2 regions of the Limosilactobacillus avium genome follow, and region 2 is predicted to be linked to the other one. Evidence: a T-box and tRNA genes for the amino acid it is inferred to sense, from the RefSeq annotation. Region 2 holds a T-box; the other holds one or more tRNA genes.

Region 1 (3,415 bases), on a different contig from region 2:
GTGGGCACCACTTCAAACTAATAAAGGATGTTTCCTGATTGAATTGGGGGCAGTTACAAGATGCATTTTTTAAGAAAAACAGCGGTCCGGGGGACGAGCCCCTTCCTAATCATTGCGGTTGCTTTTGGTGGCTTGATCCTTCTGGGCACCATTTTACTGATGCTACCGGTCGCAACGAGGAATGGTCAGGGAGCCCCATTTGCCGACGCCCTGTTTACGGCGACCTCTGCTGCCTGTGTGACGGGGCTGGTCGTCCACAACACAGCAACTTACTGGTCGCTCTTTGGTCAGGCCGTTATTTTAGTCCTAATTCAAGTTGGCGGCCTGGGCGTGGTAACCGTTGTCGTTGGCGTCCGGGCGCTACGGCGGCAGCGGATTAGTCTGCGTGAGCGAACAATTATGCAGGAGTCGCTGTCTGCGTCTAAGATTGGTGGTGTCATTCGGTCGACCCGCTTTATCATTGTGACCACCATTGGAATTGAACTCATTGGGGCCCTCCTTTTGCTGCCGGTGTTCGTCCCCCGTTTTGGCTGGGAAGGCGGCAGTGGTGAAGCCATCTTTCATGCTGTCTCGGCTTTCTGTAATGCGGGCTTCGACCTCCTCAGTACCAAGCAACCTTACCAGTCACTGATGGCATACTCAACAAATGTTGCGATGAATCTTGTGATCGGCCTCCTGATTTTGATTGGGGGAATTGGCTTTATTACCTGGATTGATGTGCGAAAGCATGGCTGGCACATTCGTCGCTATCGTCTGCAGAGCAAGATTGTCCTGGTGGCAACGGTCATCCTTTTGTTAGTACCGATGGCCTACTTCTTTTGCTGCGAGTTTCAAAATTTCCCGATGAAGAAACGGCTTTTGGCGTCCTTTTTCCAGACGGTGAGTCCCCGGACCGCCGGCTTTAACACGGTTCCTTTAACGCAACTGTCTGATAACGGTCAGTTTATGACCATCCTGCTGATGTTTATCGGTGGAGGAACTGGTTCGACGGCGGGGGGAATTAAGATGACGACGGCGGGGGTCCTGTTCTGTGCCTGCCTAGCGGTGATCTTTCGTCGGCGGGAGGTAACGGCGTTTGGCCGGCGAATTGCTCCCCGGACCATTTTTCGGGCCGCGGCCATTTTTACCCTGTACCTAAGTCTGTTAATCGTGGCGGCAATGGTGATGAGCGGTGTGGAGCACCTTGCGCTGTTAACCAGCCTGTTCGAATGTGCTTCGGCGTTGGATACGGTCGGTCTGACCCTGGGGGTAACCCCCTTATTGCACTTGAGTTCACGCCTACTTTTGATACTATTGATGTTCATTGGGCGGGTCGGCAGCTTGACAGTTGTCTTCGCGGTGGGCAGCCACTCGACAAAGTTCCAGGCCCGCTACCCAGAGGAGCCCGTAAACGTTGGTTAGGAGGAAGTTAACGATGGCAAAGGATAACATTGACTCGGCACTGGTGATCGGCTTAGGGCGGTTCGGCTTTCACGTCGCTAAGAAGTTTAATGAGCTCGGCATCGACGTGATGGGGATCGATATCAAGGAGGACCGGGTGACCGCTGCCACCGATGTCCTTACCCGGGGACTGATTGGCAACACCACGAACGCTGATTTTTTAAAAAGCTGCGGGGTGGGAAATTTTGACCTGTGTGTCGTAACGATTGGTGGGGACTTTGAGGCCTCGCTGGAGACGACCTGGCAGCTTAAACAGCTGGGCGCCAAGAAGGTCATTGCCCGGGCTAGCTCGGCGATTCATGAGCAGTTCCTGTTGCGCAACGGCGCAGACGAAAGCATCTATCCGGAACGTCAGGATGCCCAGTGGCTAGCTTACCGGTACAGCTTACCCCATATTTTGGACTACACCCGTTTAGACCAGGAAAATGCCATCTTTGAGATTGAGGTCCCAACATCGTGGGTCGGCAAGTCACTGGTGGAGATTGATGCCCGGAAGAAGTACGACCTGAACATCATTGGCAGTAAGCACCCGGATGGTCGTGTGTCGACCCATGTTGATCCCGAGCAGCTTCTCGAAAAGGGGATGACCCTGGTTGTCAGTGGGGATGCCCAGACAATCCTCAAATTATTTCGCTAAAAATAAAAAAAGTACTTGCCAATGAATTGTCTGCTTGCTATAATACTATTTGTTGATGCGGCCATGGCGGAATTGGCAGACGCGTAAGATTAAGGATCTTATGGTCATTTATGACCGTGGAGGTTCAAGTCCTCTTGGCCGCACTACTAAAAACACCCAACTGGTTTTACCGGTTGGGTGTTTTTTTACGTTTAATTAACTAAAGTTTACTATCTTCCACTAAATGAAAGCGCTATACTAAAAGTGGACACTTTTATGAGGAGGTATTTCTTTAATGGATGCAGATATCAAATGGTTAGATGACCCCGAAACATTTCGGGTTAACCAACTACCCGCCCATAGTGACCACCACTACTATGGTAACTATGCTGAGTGGGGACAGGGGCAAAGTCGTTTTGCCCAGTCGTTAAATGGCCAGTGGCAATTTAAGTTTGTCCAAAATCCACACGAACGGCAAAAGAACTTTTACCAAGTGGACTTAGACTGCGCTGACTTTGACCAGATCGAAGTACCGAGCGAAATTGAATTAAGTGATTATGCCCAGAATAACTACATTAACACCTTGATTCCGTGGGAAGGTAAAATTTACCGGCGGCCGGCCTACGCGGTTGATGGTAAGAATAAGGAAGAGGGTTCCTTCAGCACGGGTGAAGACAACACTGTCGGTATGTACCGGAAGGAATTCGACCTTGACCCTGAATTGCGTGGGAAGGAAGTTCGGGTCCGTTTCGAAGGGGTCGAACGTTCAATGTACTTGTGGTTGAACGGCCACTTTGTTGGCTACGCGGAAGATAGCTTTACCCCGTCCGAGTTTAACCTGACACCGTACATCCAGGACGAGGGGAACGTCATGGCGGTTGAGGTCTTCAAGCACAGTACCGCTTCCTGGATTGAGGACCAGGATATGTTCCGCTTCTCCGGAATTTTCCGGTCCGTGGAACTGCTGGCCCAGCCAGTGACCCACCTGGAAGATATGACCATCCGGCCAACCGTTGATGACGGTTACCAAAATGGCCATTTAAACCTGGACCTGCAACTCACCGGTGAACAGGAGGGGACCGTCCACGTTCTGGTTAAGGATGAAAACGGTAACGTCGTCGTTGACCAGACAAAGCCGGTTGCCGAGCAGGTGGCAATTGATGAGGTTGCCCTGAAGAATGTTCACCTTTGGGATAACCACCACCCCTACCTTTACCAACTGTTCGTTGAGATCCATAACGAAGCCGGGCAACTAGTTGAACTGGTTCCCTACCGGTTCGGTTTCCGGCGGATTGAGATCAGTGCTAACCACGTTGTCTTACTGAACGGCCAGCGCCTGATCATCAACGGGGTCAACCG
Region 2 (3,415 bases):
AATTATACTAGCCATTAGGGGCGCATTTTTCTAACAACCGAAAACCGTATTAGGGGGTAATGATAATGGAAATCAAACGGCCAACGTGGGCAAATACCAGTCCCGCAATGCAGGACTATTACGACCACTACTGGGGGTTACCGGTCCATGACGAGCGTTTCTTGTTTGAAATGCTGAGCCTAGAGCTTTTTCAGGCTGGCCTAACCTGGTCAACGATTTGGAAGCGGCGGCCAGCCTTTGAGGAAGCATTCAGTGACTTTGTAGTTGAAAGGGTGGCGGCCTTCTCATCGGATGACGTTGACCGCCTGCTTGCCGACAAGGGGATCATCCGTAACCGCCGCAAGATCACGGCCACCATTAATAATGCCCAGGTTATCTATAAAATGCAGCAGGCAGGGCAAGACTTTGATGACTATATCTGGTCCTCTGTTGACTACCAACCCCAGCGCCTGATTCTTAAGCCAGGTGAGCCCCTGGCCCCTTGGACCGCGGCATCTAAGAAGATGGCAACCCAGATGAAGAAGGACGGCTTTAAGTTTATGGGCCCGACAATTGTGTGCTCGTTTATGACGGCGGTCGGTCTTGTCAACGCGCGCCTTTAATAATATTTTAATTGATTATTAATGTTGCTTTGTGATAGTATTGTCCTTGTTATGAAGCAAATTCCCGATAGGATTCACAAGGACCCCTTGTGAAGATGCCTTGTAACCGCAACTACAAAACTAATGTTAAGTTTCGACTAGAACATGGGGGAATTAATAAAAATGACAGAAAAACACCTATTTACATCCGAATCAGTTTCCGAAGGGCACCCAGATAAGATTGCCGATCAAATCAGTGATGCCATTCTTGACGCCCTGCTGGAAAAGGATCCAGATGCACGGGCGGCCGTTGAAACTTCAGTAACGACTGGGTTAGTCCTGGTCTTCGGTGAAGTTTCCACCAAGGCTTACGTTAACATCCAAAAGGTGGTTCGTAATACAATCCGCAAGATTGGTTACACCGATGGCAAGTACGGCTTTGACGCCGATAACTGTGCCGTAATCACCTCGCTGGACGAACAGTCACCCGACATTGCCCAAGGGGTTGACGATTCACTGGAAACCCGTGAAGGGGATGCTGACCCGCTCGACAAGATTGGGGCCGGTGACCAGGGACTGATGTTTGGTTACGCAACCGACGAGACGCCTGAATACATGCCACTGACGCTGATGCTCAGCCACAAGCTGATGCAACGGATTGCCAAGCTCCGCAAGGAAGGGACAATTTCCTACTTACGTCCGGATGCCAAGGCCGAAGTAACGGTTGAATACGACGATAACGACAAGCCCCTGCGGGTGGACACGGTGGTCTTAAGTACCCAACACGACCCCGACGTTACCCTGGACCAGATTCGTAAGGACGTGAAGGAACAAGTCATCAAGGCCGTCATCCCGGCTGACCTGCTTGACGACAAGACCAAGTACTTCATCAACCCAACCGGCCGCTTTGTCATCGGTGGTCCCCAAGGGGATGCCGGTTTGACGGGTCGGAAGATCATCGTTGATACTTACGGTGGTGCTGCTCACCACGGTGGTGGGGCCTTCTCCGGTAAGGATGCCACCAAGGTTGACCGGTCGGCTAGTTACGCCGCCCGTTACATTGCTAAGAACCTGGTTGCTGCTGGCTATGCCAAGAAGCTGGAAATTCAGGTTGCTTATGCCATCGGGGTTGCCGAACCGGTTTCCATCTCCATTGACACCTTTGGGACGGGTACCCGGACCGAAGCGGAACTGATTGCTGCTGTCCGGAAGGTATTTGACCTGCGTCCAGCTGGGATCATTAAGATGCTAGACCTCAAGCGGCCAATTTACGAACAAACGGCGGCTTACGGTCACTTTGGCCGGACCGATGTTGACCTGCCTTGGGAACACCTGGACAAGGTTGATGAACTGAAAAAGATTTTAGGTTAATCTAGTGGCCCCCTTGCAAAAAGGCAGGGAGGACGTTAGAATACAATTAATATTTTTGATCGTGATAGAAGTAGTAGTTAACAGTGTGACTTTTAGAGACCTGCTGGTGGTGGAAAGTAGGAGGGCACGGTTAATGAACTCGTCTAGAAGATTGCTGCTGAATTGAGTAGGTAGTGACGTCTGCCGCGTTAAGGCCTTAAGTGCTATGGGTGACCATAGAAAACGGGTGGTACCGCGGATTAGATTTCGTCTCGTCGAAGCAAGGGCTTCTGCGGGACTTTTTTATTACGATCATTTTAGTAGTGGACAGAATTGAAAAGGAGCAGAATTTATGGCTTACGATCACACAGCGATTGAAAATAAGTGGCAAAAGTTTTGGAAAAAGGACAAGACGTTTAAAGCGGAGATTAATAAGGACCAGAAGAAGTACTACGCCCTGGACATGTTCCCATACCCGTCAGGTCAAGGGCTCCACGTTGGTCACCCCGAAGGTTACACGGCAACCGATGTAATGGCCCGGATGAAGCGGATGCAGGGTTACAATGTTTTGCACCCGATGGGCTGGGACGCCTTTGGTCTACCAGCTGAACAGTACGCCCTGAAGACCGGTCACAATCCAAAAGGCTTCACTAACCAGAATATTAACCACTTCCGTAAGCAAATCCAGTCTTTGGGCTTCTCTTACGACTGGGACCGGGAAGTCAACACGACGGATCCTGAATACTACAAGTGGACCCAGTGGATCTTCGAACAGCTCTACAAAAAGGGCCTGGCATACGAAAACGAGATCATGGTTAACTGGGCACCCGACTTCATGGGCGGAACCGTGGTTGCCAACGAAGAAGTTGAAGACGGAAAGACAAAGCGGGGTGGCTACCCAGTATACCGGAAGCCAATGAAGCAGTGGGTATTGAAGATCACTGCCTACGCTGACCGCCTGATTGATGACCTCGACCTGGTTGACTGGCCGGAAAGTGTTAAGGAAATGCAGCGGAACTGGATTGGCCGTTCTGAAGGGGCCGCCGTCTTCTTTCCGGTTGCTGGTGACGAAGACACGAAGATTGAAGTCTTCACCACCCGGGCAGACACCCTCTTTGGTGCCTCCTACGTTGTTTTGGCCCCAGAAAAGAAGCTAGTTGACCAGCTGACGACGCCGGAACACAAGGATGAAGTTGCTAAGTACAAGGAAGAAACCTCCCGTCGTTCTGACCTGGAGCGGACCGACCTGAACAAGGACAAGACCGGGGTATTTACCGGTTCTTACGTCATTAACCCGGTCAATGGTGAGAAGCTGCCAATCTGGATCAGTGACTATGTCCTGGCATCATACGGTACCGGGGCAGTGATGGCCGTTCCTTCCGGCGACCAACGGGACTACGACTTTGCCAAGAAGTTTGACCTGCCAATCAAGCCTGTTATCGAAGGTGCCGACCTTTCTGAGGGGGCCTTTGATGGTGACGGCA

What was found. A T-box is a leader RNA that pairs with one kind of tRNA and senses whether it is charged. The one in region 2 lies ahead of leuS (leucine--tRNA ligase), so its partner is inferred to be a tRNA-Leu.
Region 1: it has a tRNA-Leu gene. The T-box ahead of leuS (leucine--tRNA ligase) is inferred to sense a tRNA for this amino acid. The anticodon was not compared.

Annotation. Positions count from the first base shown of each region.
Region 1 covers NZ_CANCWN010000008.1:22,534-25,948, forward strand. The annotation lists gene QOS01_RS04145 (SprT family protein) at 1-38, shown strand, start outside; gene QOS01_RS04150 (TrkH family potassium uptake protein) at 61-1,401, shown strand; gene QOS01_RS04155 (potassium channel family protein) at 1,415-2,077, shown strand; tRNA gene QOS01_RS04160 (tRNA-Leu) at 2,135-2,220, shown strand; gene QOS01_RS04165 (glycoside hydrolase family 2 TIM barrel-domain containing protein) at 2,352-3,415, shown strand, end outside.
Region 2 covers NZ_CANCWN010000009.1:40,917-44,331, reverse strand. The annotation lists gene QOS01_RS04605 (DNA-3-methyladenine glycosylase I) at 66-602, shown strand; SMK box riboswitch at 652-767, shown strand; gene metK (methionine adenosyltransferase) at 765-1,952, shown strand; T-box leader at 1,999-2,209, shown strand; gene leuS (leucine--tRNA ligase) at 2,284-3,415, shown strand, end outside.